One region of the Neomoorella glycerini genome, then DNA from elsewhere that is predicted to be linked to it. Evidence: riboswitches for the same ligand, from Rfam matches in the RefSeq annotation. Region 1 holds a riboswitch; the other holds the start of a gene.
What was found. A riboswitch is a leader RNA that binds a small molecule or an ion and turns the genes downstream of it on or off. The one in region 1 is predicted to bind S-adenosylmethionine.
Positions count from the first base shown of each region.

Region 2: another riboswitch for S-adenosylmethionine. It lies ahead of MGLY_RS14690 (homocysteine biosynthesis protein); the one in region 1 lies ahead of MGLY_RS15455 (homocysteine synthase).

Region 1 is NZ_CP046244.1:3,083,443-3,091,214, reverse strand. Features, by position in the region: gene MGLY_RS15465 (N-acyl-D-amino-acid deacylase family protein) at 1-312, opposite strand, end outside; gene MGLY_RS15460 (FadR/GntR family transcriptional regulator) at 509-1,252, shown strand; SAM riboswitch class I at 1,485-1,600, shown strand; gene MGLY_RS15455 (homocysteine synthase) at 1,688-2,974, shown strand; gene metX (homoserine O-acetyltransferase MetX) at 2,976-4,100, shown strand; gene MGLY_RS15445 (homoserine dehydrogenase) at 4,162-5,460, shown strand; gene thrC (threonine synthase) at 5,457-6,503, shown strand; gene thrB (homoserine kinase) at 6,580-7,470, shown strand; gene MGLY_RS15430 (aspartate kinase) at 7,542-7,772, shown strand, end outside.
Region 2 is NZ_CP046244.1:2,931,327-2,939,098, reverse strand. Features, by position in the region: gene MGLY_RS14705 (class I SAM-dependent methyltransferase) at 210-905, shown strand; gene MGLY_RS14700 (hypothetical protein) at 902-1,075, opposite strand; partial or broken gene MGLY_RS17865 (hypothetical protein) at 1,134-1,247, shown strand; partial or broken gene MGLY_RS14695 (P-II family nitrogen regulator) at 1,232-1,510, shown strand; SAM riboswitch class I at 1,577-1,680, shown strand; gene MGLY_RS14690 (homocysteine biosynthesis protein) at 1,780-2,982, shown strand; gene MGLY_RS14685 (NIL domain-containing protein) at 3,015-3,422, shown strand; gene MGLY_RS14680 (UPF0280 family protein) at 3,425-4,177, shown strand; tRNA gene MGLY_RS14675 (tRNA-Arg) at 4,265-4,341, shown strand; tRNA gene MGLY_RS14670 (tRNA-Lys) at 4,347-4,422, shown strand; gene MGLY_RS14665 (ATP-binding cassette domain-containing protein) at 4,858-5,607, shown strand; gene MGLY_RS14660 (ABC transporter permease) at 5,693-6,613, shown strand; gene MGLY_RS14655 (pseudouridine-5'-phosphate glycosidase) at 6,620-7,426, shown strand; gene MGLY_RS14650 (uroporphyrinogen decarboxylase family protein) at 7,462-7,772, shown strand, end outside.

The DNA.
Region 1 (7,772 bases):
CAGGGGCAGACTCTCCTGGTGGCCGGGAACGAGGGACATGCCGCAATTGCCGATGACCTCGGTGGTGACTCCCTGGACCAGCTTGGCCCGGGCCTCCGGGTCCCGTAGGAGTTCGGCGTCAGCGTGGCTGTGAAAATCAATAAAGCCGGGGGCAACTACCAGGCCGGCAGCGTCAATGACCTTCCCGGCGGGTGTGCCATCCAACCGGCCCAGGGCGGCAATCTTTGCTCCTTGCAAACCTACATCGGCCCGAAAAGGAGGGCGACCGGTACCATCAACCACCGTGCCGCCCTTAATCAGCAAAGAAAACACACGCAAGCCATCTCCTTAAGCAGGCTTTCATCCCATCCACCAGTTATCTCTATCCATTCTAGCAGTAAATACTTGGACGTACAAGTTAGTTAAACCTGGTTTAGAAGCCGGGCAACTGGATATTTACTGCTACCCCGGGCTATGGTACAATTTATAGAGGTAAGACCACTTGTCCCAGGTACAGGAGCGATAACCATTGAGCGATAATTCAACGGAAAAACTTTTCCAGCCCATTAACCGCAATCCCAAAAGCGTTTATCACCGGGTGGTAGATGAAATCAAAAAGAGCATCTTCGAGGGGCGGATGAAGCCTGGCGACCGCCTGCCCGCCGAGCGGGAACTGGCGGAAATGCTGGGGGTGAGCCGGACTTCCGTCCGGGAAGCCTTAAAAATGCTGGCTGCCGAGGGCCTGGTAAGCATCCGTCACGGCCAGGGGGCCTTTATCAGCGAGCAGGATCCCGATGAATACTTAAAGCAGTTTGCCAGCCACCTGCCGGTGAACAGGGATACCGTTTTGCATTTATTTGAAGTGCGTAAAGTCCTGGAGCCCCAGGCGGCCCGCTGGGTGGCAGAAAGGGCCAGCCAGGCTGATATCCAGGAACTGGCCGGCATGGTTACCACCACCAGGGAACAGCTGGGACGCCTGCGCAGCGGCCGCCTCTCCCTCCTGGCCGGGCATGACAGCAATTTCCATTACCGCCTGGCCCAGGCCACCGGCAATACCGTCCTGGTGCGCTTGATGCACAGCATGCTCGATCTCCTGGCCGACAGCCGCTCGCGCAGCCTGGCCATTCCCGGCCGCGGCGAACGCTCGGTTGATGAACACTATGAGATAGTAAAAGCTTTAATCAACCGTAATGGCGATGAGGCTGCGGCAGCCATGTTACGGCACCTGGAAGACGTCGAGGAGCAGGTTGTTGCCGCCTGGCGCCAGGGATAAGGAGAGATTTAGTATTACTTTACTTTACAATAGTTCAAAAAACGGAGTGGAAGCGGCGAGAAAGTGGAGAGGGGCCGGAGGCCCCGCTTAAATATAATTTAATCTAAATGGTCTTTGGGTTCTTCCGTCCCAGGAAAATATAACCCGGGAAAATGAAAATGCCCTTGACACCAGTTGCAACAGGGTTTATAGTTTATATCAAGCTGGCTTAATTGAATACAGGAAGTAAAAACTCTTATCAAGAGTGGTGGAGGGACTGGCCCGATGAAGCCCGGCAACCCGCTATCCCGGTTTTCCGGGGGCGACAGGTGCCAATTCCTGCAGGGCATTTGCCCTGAGAGATAAGGGGGGTAAGCAAGCTCCTGCCTCTTCTTATCGGAGAGGCTTTTTTATTCCCCCGCAGCCGGCTAATTATAAAAGAGAGGGGAATTACCTATGTCCAAGCAGCAGTATCATTTTGCCACCCTGGCGGTGCACGCCGGCCAGGAACCCGACCCGGCTACAGGAGCGCGTGCCGTACCCATTTACCAGACCACTTCCTACGTTTTCCGGGATGCCGACCATGCGGCGGCCCTCTTTGCCTTAAGTGAACCCGGTAACATTTACACACGCATGATGAACCCCACCACCGAAGTTTTCGAAAAAAGGATGGCTGCCCTGGAAGGTGGTGTTGGCGCCCTGGCCACGGCATCCGGCCAGGCGGCGATCACCCTGGCTGTGGCCAATATTGCCACCGCCGGGCAGGAAATTGTGGCTTCCACCAGCCTTTACGGGGGGACCTTCACCCTGTTTAACTCTACCCTGCCCAAATTCGGCCTCAAGGTCCGTTTTGTCGATAGTGCCGACCCGGCAAATTTCCGGTCCGCCATTAATGATAACACCCGGGCCCTGTATGTAGAGATCATCGGTAACCCCAAACTGGATGTGCCGGACCTGGAAGCCATCGCGACCATCGCCCACGCTGCTGGTATACCTTTAATCGTTGATAATACCTTTGCCACGCCGTATTTATGCCAGCCCTTTGCCTTCGGAGCCGATATTGTGGTCCATTCGGCCACCAAGTTTATCGGCGGCCACGGTACCTCCATCGGCGGGGTCATTGTCGACTCCGGTAAATTCAACTGGGATAACGGCAAATTTCCCGGCCTGGTGGAGCCGGATCCCAGCTATCACGGCCTCAGTTATCTGAAAGCCTTTGGCCCGGCAGCCTATATTTTCAAGGCCCGGGTACAACTCCTGCGCGACCTGGGACCGGCTTTGAGCCCGTTCAATGCCTTCCTTTTCCTCCAGGGTCTGGAAACCCTGCCCTTACGTATGGAGCGCCACGTCCAGAATGCCCTGCAGGTTGCCCGCTGGCTGGCAGGACATCCGGCCGTAGCCTGGGTGAGTTACCCCGGCCTGCCCACCCATCCTTCTTATGAACGGGCACAAAAGTACCTGCCCCGGGGAGCAGGGGCGATCTTGACCTTTGGCATTAAAGGCGGCAGGGAAGCTGGGAAAAAATTTATCAATAGCCTGGAGCTGTTTTCCCTCCTGGCCAATGTCGGTGACGCCCGTTCGCTGGTCATCCACCCGGCCAGCACTACCCACCAGCAGTTGACGGCGGAGGAACAGCTGGCTTCCGGCGTAACCGAGGACCTGGTCCGTCTCTCCATCGGCCTGGAGGATGTCGACGACCTCATTGCCGACCTGGACCAGGCCCTGAGCAGGAGCAGGTTATAGTATGGGCGATGTCGGTATTGTTGCCACCCGGTTTTACCACTGGCCGGGAAGCCTGCAGCTAGAAAGCGGGGCCCGTTTAGGCCCCCTTACCATAGCCTATGAAACCTATGGCGAGTTGAATGCTGCCGGGGATAACGCCATCCTGGTCCTCCATGCCCTTACCGGCAGCGCCCATATTGCCGGCCGCCATTCCCCGGACGACCGGCTGCCCGGCTGGTGGGACCCCCTGGTGGGGCCGGGCAGGGCCCTGGACACCCGGCGTTATTTCGTGGTCTGCGCCAATGTCCTGGGCAGCTGTTATGGGACTACAGGACCGGCCAGCATAAACCCGGCCAGCGGCAGGTCCTATGGCCTGGATTTCCCAATAATTACCATTCGCGACATGGTGCGGGCCCAGAAAATACTGCTGGATTACCTGGGCGTCAGGCACCTGGTAGCGGCCATCGGCGGTTCCATGGGCGGCATGCAGGTGCTGGAATGGGGCTTCCTTTACCCGGAAATGGTCGGCGCCATTATTCCCATTGCCACCGGCGGCCGGACCACCCCCATGCAAATAGCCTTCAACAATGTCCAGCGCGAAGCCATCTACGCCGACCCGGACTGGCAGGGCGGCGATTATTACGGTACCCCGGGTCCCCGGCGGGGACTGGCCCTGGCCCGGCGGATCGGGACCATTACTTATAAGAGTGACCCTTCCTGGACCATGAAATTCGGCCGGACCGTGGTGGACCCGGGAAAATACTACCGGCTCGAGGGCCAGTTTGAAGTGGAAAGCTACCTGGCTTACCAGGGAAGAAAGCTGGTCCAGCGTTTTGACGCCAATGCCTATCTCTACCTGACCAAAGCTATTGATCTCCATGATGTCAGTCACCGGCGGGGAAATTATGCCGAAGTATGGCAGGATTTTCCCTGCTCCTGCCTGGGGATAGGTATAGCCAGTGACTTTCTCTTCCCACCCTACCAGGTGAAAGAGATTGTCCGGTTAATTAAGGCCGGCGGTGGCCGCGCCCGGTACCGGGAACTCAATTCTCCCTATGGTCATGACGCTTTTCTTATTGAATTTAAACAGCTGGAAGCTATTATTAAACCTTACCTGGCTGAGTTACGCCCCGACCTGTCTGGATAAAAAAGTATTGCCCAACAGGGAGGGATAAGGTAAAATTGAAAGGTACGAGGAGTGTGAGGGTGTGTCAGGACCAATAAATATCGGCCTCCTGGGCCTGGGGACCGTGGGCAGCGGCGTGGTCCGGCTGCTGCAGCAGAACGGTGCCGCCATCGCCCAGAAGCTGGGCCGGCCTCTAAAAGTCAGTCGCATCCTGGTACGGGATAGGCATCGATCCCGCCAGGTAGAAGTTAGTCCCGACTTGCTTACTACCGAGCCGGATACGATCCTGGCTGACCCGGATATTCCCATTATAGTCGAAGTGATGGGGGGTACCGGCGCGGCCCGGGAATACATCCTCAAGGCTATCAGCCGGGGTAAAAGCGTGGTAACGGCCAACAAGGATCTCCTCGCCCTTTACGGCAAGGAGCTTTTTGATGCCGCTGAGGCCAGCGGGGTTGACCTTTTCTTTGAGGCCAGTGTGGGTGGGGGTATTCCCATTATCCGCCCCTTGAAGGAATGCCTGGCCGGTAACCGTATCCGCCAGGTCATGGGCATCGTCAACGGGACCACCAATTATATCCTCACCAAGATGAGCCGGGAAGGGCGGGATTTTGCAGAAGTCCTCCAGGAAGCCCAGTCCCTGGGTTATGCCGAAGCTGATCCTGCTGCCGACATTGAAGGTGAGGATGCCGCCCGTAAAATGGCCATCCTGGCTTCCATCGCCTTTGGTACCCGCATTACTTACCCGGACGTTTACCGGGAGGGAATCAGCAATCTCACGGCCCAGGACATTAGTTACGCTGCCGACCTGGGTTATGCCGTCAAGCTCTTAGGAATTGCCCGGGAGGACGAAGAAGGAATAGAAGTACGGGTCCACCCGGCCCTGGTACCCTTAAACCATCCCCTGGCGGCAGTCAGCGATGTTTTTAATGCCATTTTCGTGGAAGGCGATGCCGTAGGGGAAACCATGTTTTACGGCCGGGGTGCCGGTTCCATGCCTACGGCCAGCGCCGTGGTGGGCGATATTATGGAAGCAGCCCGCAACATCCAGCACCAGACCCGCGGCCGCATATCCTGTACCTGTTTTTATGATAAACCCCTGAAACCCATGGGAGCCATTATTACTAAGTATTACTTACGGTTGATAGTTGTCGACCGGCCGGGGGTGCTGGCCAGTATTGCCGGCGTCTTTGGCGAGCGGGAAGTCAGCTTGGCTTCGGTCATCCAGGAGCGCATGCTGGGGGAACTGGCCGAACTGGTCCTCATTACCCACCGTGTCCGGGAGCAAAACCTGCAGGATGCCCTGCGCATCTTAACCGGTTTGCCGGTTGTTAAAGAAATAGCCTGTGTGGTGCGAGTAGAAGGAGGAGAAGGTGGTTGAGCTGGCCGGGAGTTATTCGCGCTTACCGGGAGTTCCTGCCGGTGACGGAGGCAACTCCCTTGATTACTTTACAGGAGGGCAACACCCCCCTGATAGCCGCCGGGAATCTTTCCCGGGAGCTGGGTATAAAACTCTATTTCAAGTATGAAGGGCTTAACCCCACCGGTTCCTTTAAGGACCGGGGCATGGTCATGGCGGTGGCCAAAGCCATGGAGGCCGGGTCGAAGGCCATTATGTGTGCCTCAACGGGCAATACGTCGGCTTCGGCTGCTGCCTATGCCGCCCGTTGTGGCTTAAAGTGCAGCGTTCTTATCCCGGAAGGCAACATCGCCCTGGGGAAACTGGCCCAGGCCCTTTTTTATGGCGCCAGGGTAATTGCCATCCAGGGTAATTTCGACGACGCCCTGGACCTGGTACGCCGGATTACGGCCAAACATCCTATTACCTTGGTCAATTCTCTTAACCCTTTCCGCATTGAAGGCCAGAAAACGGCCGCCTTTGAGGTTTGTGATTGGCTTGGCGAGGCGCCGGATTACCTGGCCATACCCGTAGGCAACGCCGGCAATATTACCGCTTACTGGAAAGGTTTTAACGAGTATTACCAGGCCAGTCGCAGCCATTATTTGCCAAAGATGATTGGCTTCCAGGCCGAAGGCGCGGCCCCGATAGTGCGCGGCGAAGTGGTGCCCAACCCGGAAACGGTGGCCACGGCTATCCGCATTGGTAACCCGGCCAGCTGGCAGCCGGCCGTCCGGGCGGCGAAAGAATCCGGGGGCTTTATTGACTGTGTCAGCGATGAAGAAATCCTGGCGGCCCAGCGCCTGCTGGCTACGGCCGAAGGCATCTTTGCCGAGCCGGCTTCGGCCGCTTCCCTGGCCGGGGTAATCAAGTATGTTAAAAAGGGTTATTTCCACCCCGGCGACCGGGTCGTCTGCGTCCTGACCGGTCACGGGCTGAAGGATCCTAATATAGCCATCAAGCAGGTGGCCGAGCCCATATCCCTGCCGCCTGAGGAAGCCAGGGTATTAGAAATGGTATTGTAAGCAAACAGCCATATCAAAGAGCAGGGCAGCTTAAAGGGTCTGCCCTGGAGATGGCGAAATGAAGGTTGGATAAGTTATGCCACTGGTAAGGGTGCCGGCTACTACCGCCAACCTGGGGCCGGGGTTTGACACCCTGGGGATGGCCCTGGACCTTTACGATGAACTGCTAATCGAAGCAGCTCCTGCCCTGGAGATTACCGTGACCGGTGAAGGCGAAGCAACCATACCCCGGGGACCGGAAAATATCGCTTACCGGGCCGCCCTGGCCGTCTTTGCCCGGGCCGGGCGTCCGGCGGTTAATTTGAAAATAGCCATGTATAATAGCATTCCTGTTGCCCGGGGCCTGGGCTCCAGCGCGGCGGCCCTGGCTGGAGGGTTGGTCGGGGCCAATGCCCTTCTGGGTGAACCATTAAGCCAGGACGAACTGGTAAACCTGGCTGCGGATCTGGAAGGGCACCCCGATAATGTTGCCCCGGCCATTTTAGGCGGCCTGGTGGTAGCCGCCAGGGACGGGGATAAGGTCTACTGTCGCCGCCTGGAACCACCGGCAGGGTTAATAACCGTGGTAGCCATTCCCCAGTTTACCCTGTCCACCAGGGTATCCCGGGGTGTCCTGCCGGCCAGGGTGGCTTTGAGCGATGCCGTCTTTAACCTCAGCCGGGTGGGTCTCCTCCTGGCCGCCGTCCAGGCCGGTGACCTGGAGTTAATGGGAAAAATGATGGAAGATAAACTGCACCAGCCCTACCGCCTACCCCTGGTGCCGGGAATGAATGAGGTTTTTGGCGCCGCCCGGGAGGCCGGGGCACTTGCGGTTGCTTTAAGCGGTTCCGGGCCATCGGTAATTGCCTTTTGCCGTGGCCGTAAGCCTGAGGTAGGACCGGCCATGGCAGCAGCCTTTGCCCGCCACGGGGTGGCCTGTACCGTCAAGGAACTGGCACCGTGCCGCCACGGTGCCCGGGTAATTTAGTTATCGCCAGGTGCAACGGGAATTCCGGCTTCAGACTTCCTGCCGCTGACTGCCAGTAGAGGAGGTTCTTTATGGCACTTATAGTTCAAAAATACGGCGGGACTTCCGTTAATGGGCCCGAACGGGTCAAAAATGTCGCCCGCCGGGTGGTTAACACCCGCCGGGCGGGCAATGAGGTAGTGGTCATTGTCTCGGCCCCGGGAGATATGACCGACGACCTGATCGCCATGGCCCACGAGATCAGTCCCAACCCCCCGGCCCGGGAGATGGACATGCTCCTGGCCACCGGGGAGCAGACATCC
Region 2 (7,772 bases), 150 kb from region 1:
TTCACAAAGGCCAGTATCAAGTCCAGGTGGATGCAGACCAGCTTGTTGTCAATCAGGAGTTAGCTTAAAGTTAGCTTGTAAAAGGACCCGCAAGGGTCCTTTTCTTATGTTCATGTTCAGGAAAAGAAAGATTAAGTACCAAAAAGGAAAACGGCCATTAACGGCGAATATGGTATACCATAAATAAGTTGGGAAAGGGGAGCCAGGCGATGGCTGAAATTTTTGATCATAAAGCCAGCGATTATGACGACTGGTACAAGCGCCCCCTGGGGGTCCTGGTCGACCGCGTGGAAAAAAAACCCGTTTATGCTTATTTAGAGCCCCGGGCCGGGGAACATATCCTGGATGTCGGCTGTGGTACGGGGAATTTTTCCTTAGAACTGGCTCGCCTGGGGGTCAAGGTGACCGGCATAGACATTTCCGAGCCCATGCTGGCCACCGCCCGGTGGAAGGCGGCTGCAGCCGGGCTGGAGATTGAATTTCTCCACGCCGACGCCATGAATCTACCCTTTGCCGATAATACCTTTGATAAGATAGTTTCAGTTACGGCCCTGGAATTCGCGCCGGATTTAAAGGCCGTCCTCGCTGAGAGTTACCGGGTTTTAAAACCCGGCGGCCGCATGGTCATCGGCCTCATCGGCGGCAACAGCCTCTGGAGTCGCCACTACGAGGCCCGGGCCGCCCGGGAACCGGACTGCCTCTTCCGGTACGCTAAATTTTATACCCTGCCTGAACTCCTGGCCGCCATGCCCGGAAAAGACGTTAAAGGTAAAGCCGTCCTCTTCTTCGGCCCCGACTTTGATGGCACGAAAGTAGAAGAGGCCCTGGCCATCGAAGCTGCCGCCGCCCGGGAAGGCCGCACCGATGGCGGTTTTATTGTAGCGGTGAGTTATAAAGAAAGCTAGTTGATCACCAGCTCCCTCTGGGGAACAATACCTTTACTATCCGCAGCCGGCACAATGTCCAGGGCTGCCAGGCCGGCATCGGGATAGGCACTCTCGCCATGCTGGGAGAGATCCAGGCCAGCCTCATCGTCTTCGGCCGTTACCCTTAAGGGTGTCAGCAGGCTGACCACCTTCAGGATGCCGTAGGTTACCACAGCCACAAAGGCCCAGGCAACAACTACGTCTACCCTGGGCTGGCTGGCGGTGGAATGGCTGCTCCACGGCAAGCCTACAGCCCTGGGGGCGGCCAGCGGCGCGGTAGCCGGCCTGGTGGCCATTACCCCGGCGGCAGGTTTTGTATCCACGGCATGACCGTTACCCATGTTGTCGGTTGCGGCCAGCAGCAGAGTAAAACTGAAGTTTACCGGGGCACCACTTATACCATTGACCTGCTGCCCAAGGTCAAGGTGGAAATTGTCCTCGAGGATAAGTATGTTGACGAAGTAGTCGCCATTATCACCCGCCAGGCCCGTACCGGTAACATCGGCGATGGCAAGATTTTTATCTACCCAATCGAGGATGCCATCAGGATCCGGACCGGTGAACGGGGACCAGAAGCCATTTAATTTCTTCTTGACACATTTATCCTGGCATGATATTAATTTAATAGTAAAATTGCATAACTGCCTCACGGCTTATCGAGAGCAGGTGGAGGGAAGGCCCCGATGAAACCCGGCAACCCCGGTACTTTGCCGGAAGGTGCTAAATGCCGCAGGAAGACCCTGAGAGATAAGTTGATGGCTATTCAACCTCTTCTTATACTTTCGGGAAGGGGTTTTTTATTTTTCATGACAGCGTTTTAGAGAAACCGGCATAGTTCAGGGAGGGAACAGCAGTGGCAGTGGAAAAGTCCCTGGCTGAAATCAACGCCAGGATAAAAAGCGGCAAGGTTGTAGTCCTGACAGCCGAAGAGGTCATTCCCCTGGTCCGGGAAAAGGGCGTCCGGCAGGCGGCAGCTGAAGTTGACGTCGTGACTACCGGCACCTTTGGTACCATGTGCTCATCGGGCGCCTATTTCAATTTCGGCCATACCAAACCCAGGATGAAAATGAGCAAGGTATGGTTAAATAATGTCCAGGCCTACGCCGGCCTGGCCGCCGTTGATGCCTTTTTGGGAGCCACCGAGGTCCCGGATAATGATCCTTTGAACAGCATCCACCCCGGGGAATTTCGCTACGGCGGCGGCCATGTCATCCATGACCTGGTAGCCCGGAAACCGGTAAGCTTAAGGGCCATTGCCTACGGTACCGATTGTTACCCGCGCCGGGAAATCAATACCGTCATTACCATTGATGACCTGAACCAGGCCGTCCTTTTTAACCCCCGTAACGCTTACCAGAATTATAATGTTGCCGTCAATCTATCCGACCGGACGATATATACTTATATGGGTGTTTTAAAACCTCATATGGGGAATGCCAATTACTCCACCTCCGGGCAGCTAAGTCCGCTCCTGAAAGATCCTTACTTGCGGACCATCGGCATCGGTACCAGGATATTCCTGGGCGGCAGTACTGGCTATGTGGTCTGGCAGGGTACGCAACATTGCCCCGGCCTGACGCCCCTGCCGGAAGGTGGCCAGCTTGTATCCGGCGGTACCCTGGCGGTGATCGGTGACCTCAAACAGATGCGCCCGGAGTGGCTGGTCGGCGTTTCCTTCCTGGGCTACGGCGCTTCCCTTACGGTAGGCCTGGGTATACCCATCCCCATCCTCAACGAAGAAATCATGTACTGGGCCTCCCGCAGCGATGAAGAAATCTACGCCCCGGTAGTTGATTATGGCCTGGACTACCCGGCAGGTAATCCTCAACCCCTGGGTTATGTAACTTACGCCCAGCTAAAGTCAGGGACCATTAACTTGCAGGGACGGGAAGTACCCACGGCGCCCCTATCGAGCTATCCCCGGGCACGGCAGATCGCTGCAATCTTGAAAGATTGGATTCGCGCAGGCGGTTTCCTCCTCAGTAAGCCGGTAGCCCTGTTACCTTCTATTAATGAAGCTACGCCTTTAAAATCCTTGCAGGAAAAAGAAGCCTGAGCACCTGATTCTGAGAAAGGAGGGTGGGGAAATTGTCCCCCAAACGGGTAGTCCTCCGTTTCATGGCCGAGACGGCCGATAAACCCATCATCTACCAGCTAATTCGTAACTATGACCTGGTGGTCAATATCCTCAAAGCCCACATCAATCCCCACAAAGAAGGGATGATGGTTCTGGAAATCCAGGGCGAACCGGAACAGTATACCCGCGGCCTGGAATACCTGCGCTCCCTGGGTGTTACCATCCAGCCCTTGAGCCAGGATGTCCACCGCAATGAAACCGTCTGCACCCATTGCGGTGCCTGCATTAGTGTCTGCCCCTCCGGCGCTCTATACCTGGAACGCCCGGATATGACCGTTAACTTTGATGAAGATAAATGCGTCGTCTGCCTGATGTGCGTCAAGGCCTGCCCTTATAAGGCCATGGAGGTCCGTTTCTAAAGTTGGCCTACGAAGAGAGAAGCTACCGCCGGCTTTTTGCCCAGGAAGACCTGGTCCATTTCCAGGTGGCCTATAAAGAAACCGACCTGGACATCGGCATCCCTAAAGCGCAGTTTAAACCGGAACTGGTCAGGCAGGCGGAAGAGATCATTCGCCATTATCGCTGGCAACTGGAGGCCTATCTCGCCCGGGACCCTGTTTTTGCCCGTACCCTGGTACCCCATGATGTACCGGAGGAAGCCCCGCCTATAGCCAGGGAAATGGCGGCCGCAGCCAGTCTGGCTGGCGTTGGACCCATGGCGGCGGTAGCCGGGGCCATGGCCCAGTATGTTGCCACCGACCTTGTAGGGCCAGGGGGAGAAATCATTGTGGAAAACGGCGGCGATATTTATTTAAACAGCAGCCGTTCCCGGCTCATCGGCATTTTTGCCGGCGCTTCACCCTTCAGCCACCGCCTGGCCTTAAAGGTTGAGCCGCGAATGTGCCCTTTAGGCATCTGCACCTCTTCCGGCACCGTCGGCCCTTCTTTGAGTTTTGGGCGGGCCGATGCGGCCGTTATCCTGGCCACTTCCGCAGCCCTGGCCGACGCCGTGGCCACAGCTGCCGGTAATACCGTCCAGGAACCCGCTGATGTGGAAAAGGCTGCCCGCCTGGCCGCAAACATTCCCGGTGTCCTGGGGGCGGTAATCATTGCCGGTGATAAACTGGCGGCCTGGGGTCAGGTAGATCTGGTTCGTATTGAAGGACGGGTATAGTTGTTAATTAAAATACGGAGATTTTGGAGCCGACCTGGCCTTGACTTTAGCTGTAATCCGTAATATAATAACTTTTGCAGTTGTTAAGCGCCCGTAGCTCAGGTGGATAGAGTAACGGAATCCGAGTCCGGAGGCCGCAGGTTCGAATCCTGCCGGGCGCGCCATCTATGCGCCAGTAGCTCAGTTGGTAGAGCAGCTGACTCTTAATCAGCGGGTCGTGGGTTCGAAGCCTACCTGGCGCACCAGGAATATCAAGCTCCCTGGCTTCCTGCCAGGGACTTTTTTATGCCGGTCACCGGGGCGGCTGCCGCAATGGTCTTAAAGAAGTTATAGTGGCGTAATCGCTCTTGCCAAGTTTTAATATTTTTTGTTTACAACGCTGGTGATTTATACTTACTTTTAAGCCTTCCACTCCTGTGGAGGGTTTTTCTTTATCCCAGTAGCGCCTCCGTTTTCTAGCAGTTTTATTTAGCAATCGCCCGTTATTAAGTCCATACTAACGCAAGGGTAAATTCCCAGCAAAAACTATAACTATATTTCATGCTAATAATGAGAGGATTTTATGTTTATTCGTTGAAAAAGATAGTAGGAAGTATTGGCCTTCAAGTGGATCAAAAACGGCCATTATAAAATCGCTGCAGGGGAGAAGCCATAAAAAATAAAGAGAAGGGAAAAAGACGATGGCCGTACTTACACCCGGAAACGCCAGGCCAATCCTGCGCGCCCGCAATTTATGGAAGTCATTCGGACACATCGTGGCCCTGCGGGGAGTAAACCTCGATGTATTCGAGGGCGAGGTTCTGGCCCTGATGGGGGACAACGGTGCTGGCAAGTCGACCCTGATCAAGATTTTATCCGGGGTTTACAAACCTGATAAAGGCGAAATTTACATAGCCGGGAGGCTTTTTAAGCAACTGACTCCAGCGCAGGCTTTAAAGAACGGTATTACAACAGTATATCAAGATCTGGCTCTTGTCGACTGCCGCGATATTTGCAGCAATGTCTTCCTGGGCCGGGAACCGACGCGGGCCGGTTTTCTAATTGACAAGAAAAAGATGGAAATTGAAACAGCTTCACTTCTGAAAAGGTTAAAGGTAAATATCCCTGTAATAAATGTTCTCGCCGGCAGCCTGTCAGGTGGCCAGCGTCAGGCTTTAGCTATAGCCAGGGCCATCCATAAGGGTGGTCGGGTTATGATTCTTGATGAGCCGACGGCGGCTATGGGCCTTCAAGAAACAAAACAGGTGTTGGCCTTAATTAATACCCTCAGGGAGCAAGGTTATGCCGTAATTTTAATCAGCCATAACCTTCAGCAGGTGTTTTCTATTGCTGATCGCATCTGTGTCCTCCGACACGGTGAATCTGTGGGGCATTTTATTGTTCGTGACACCAGTCCCGATGAGATAGTAAAACTAATAACAGGAACGTAAAATAAGTCGCAAACAGTTAGATCGGGGATGTGATTTAAGCTCCATGGCGCGGGTTAAGCCGCACGTCTGGTTGCAGATAAACTCGGTGCAGACAATCCTATTTGGGCTATTATTGCTGTTGGTAATTACTTTATCCTTGTCCTCTCCTTTTTTCTGGCGATGGGAAAACTTGAGAAATATATTGGACCAAAGTACCCTTAATATTATCCTTGGCGTTGGTATGACATTAATAATCTCTTCCGGCGGCATTGATCTTTCGGCAGGGGCTATAGTTGCTTTAAGTGGTGTAGTTATGGCTGTTGCCATGCATTTCTGGTTCCTTTCGGTAGCTGCTTCCATTATTATGGGGATGGCCGTAGGGTTAATAGTTGGATTAATTAATGGGTCCCTTATAGCGCTATCCCGTTTAAACCCATTTATTGTTACCCTGGCTTCAATGTCCGCTATCCGGGGTCTGACCTTAATTATTACCAAAGGCATCCCTATTTCCAGCTTTCCGGAAGGCTTTACATGGTTCGGGAGCGGAGAGGTGGGCATATTCCCTGTTCCTGTTGTTATTGCTGCGCTGGTCGCCATCCTGGGTGCTTTTGTCCTGTACAATACGAAGCTAGGTTATTATACTCTGGCCCTGGGTGGCAATGAAGAAGCCCTGCGTTTATGCGGAGTTTCCACAGTAACTTTTAAAATTATTGTATATATGCTTGGGGCTCTTACCGCGGCTTTAGCAGGGTTAGTGCTGACCGCAAGGCTTAACAGTGCCGATCCTACGGCTGGATATATGATGGAACTAGATGCTATTGCCACGGTAGTTCTCGGAGGAACTAGCATAAAAGGCGGCAGGGGGAGTATAGGGGGTACTGTGCTTGCAGGTCTCCTTTTGGCGGTATTACATAACGGGCTGACCATTCATGGAATTGCCTCCTACTATCAACAGTTAACAACAGGTGTGATTATCCTCGCAACTGTCCTCGTAACTGAATTAAAATCCCGGACAAGTGGTGATTAAATCTTTATGACCATGATGCAAGGAAAAAAGGTGCGGCATACCAGGAAGGCTTTGATCGAAACTGCCTTGCTGGGTCAGGGTTTACCATCCCTCACCAATGACTATATTTTACGAGAATGGAGACATAGCACCTCCATAGCTCTGGTGTGGCTGGAAAATGGGCGGATTACTTTCGGTAACATTAAGGAGTTTCTGCAGCTTAGGGGTAATCCAGATATGGAGCGCATCGATGCCAGCAACCTTTCGGTGGCCATAAGAGAAAGGGTTAGTGGCTATATGACCGCCGCGGCAGTAATGAGGGTTGCGGCTCAAACAGGAAACTTTATTGTAGTTACTGCCGGTATGGGAGGAATTAGAGGAAAAATTTTATCTAATGATCTGGTAACCTTGAGCCAGATGCCCATTGTCCTGGTAGCCAGTTCTCCTAAAGATACATTGGATTTGCCAGCCACCCTGGGCTACCTGCGAGGGCAAGGAGTGTGTTTAATTGGTAATGGTACCGATCAGTGCAACGGTTTTCTGTTCATAAAAGAAAGTTTTCCCTTGGACGGGGTTTATTGCGGCCAAAAGGTTGAGGAGCTCATTAAGAATGGCCCATGTCTGATCTTAAACCCCCTGCCTCTTTGCTTGCGTTTCACCGATGGTACCATCCTGGCTAATGCTACAGCGCAGGGGGAAGCGGCAGCCAGGCAAATGCGTCAATTTCACCCGGCCGTAAACGCTGCCCTTGACCGCCTTACCGGAGGCAAAGCTTCCATATTGCAGCTGCGTTCTCTGATGGACAACATCGATCTGGCACTTAGCTTACACTGAGAAGTTTAGTGAGAGGGATAGGAGATTACCTGCATATGGAGTTTAAAGATCGCATGACCCCGTTGGAGCGCATGACAGCCTTTAAGCAAGGTTTACCGGTAGACCGTATACCCTGCAGTCCCAGTATTTCGGAGCACGTCTGCCGGCTGATAGGTGTTTCGGTGGCCCGTTACTGTCATTCCTCGCGCTTGATGGCAGAGGCCCATATAATTGCCTTTAAAATTTATCAATATGATTCCGTCGGTGTAGGGCCTAATTTTTATGGGTTGGCAGAGGCAATGGGAGCCAGACTACGGTTTCCAGACAATGACCGTCCCCAGCTGGCGGAACCGGCCATCCGCTCTTA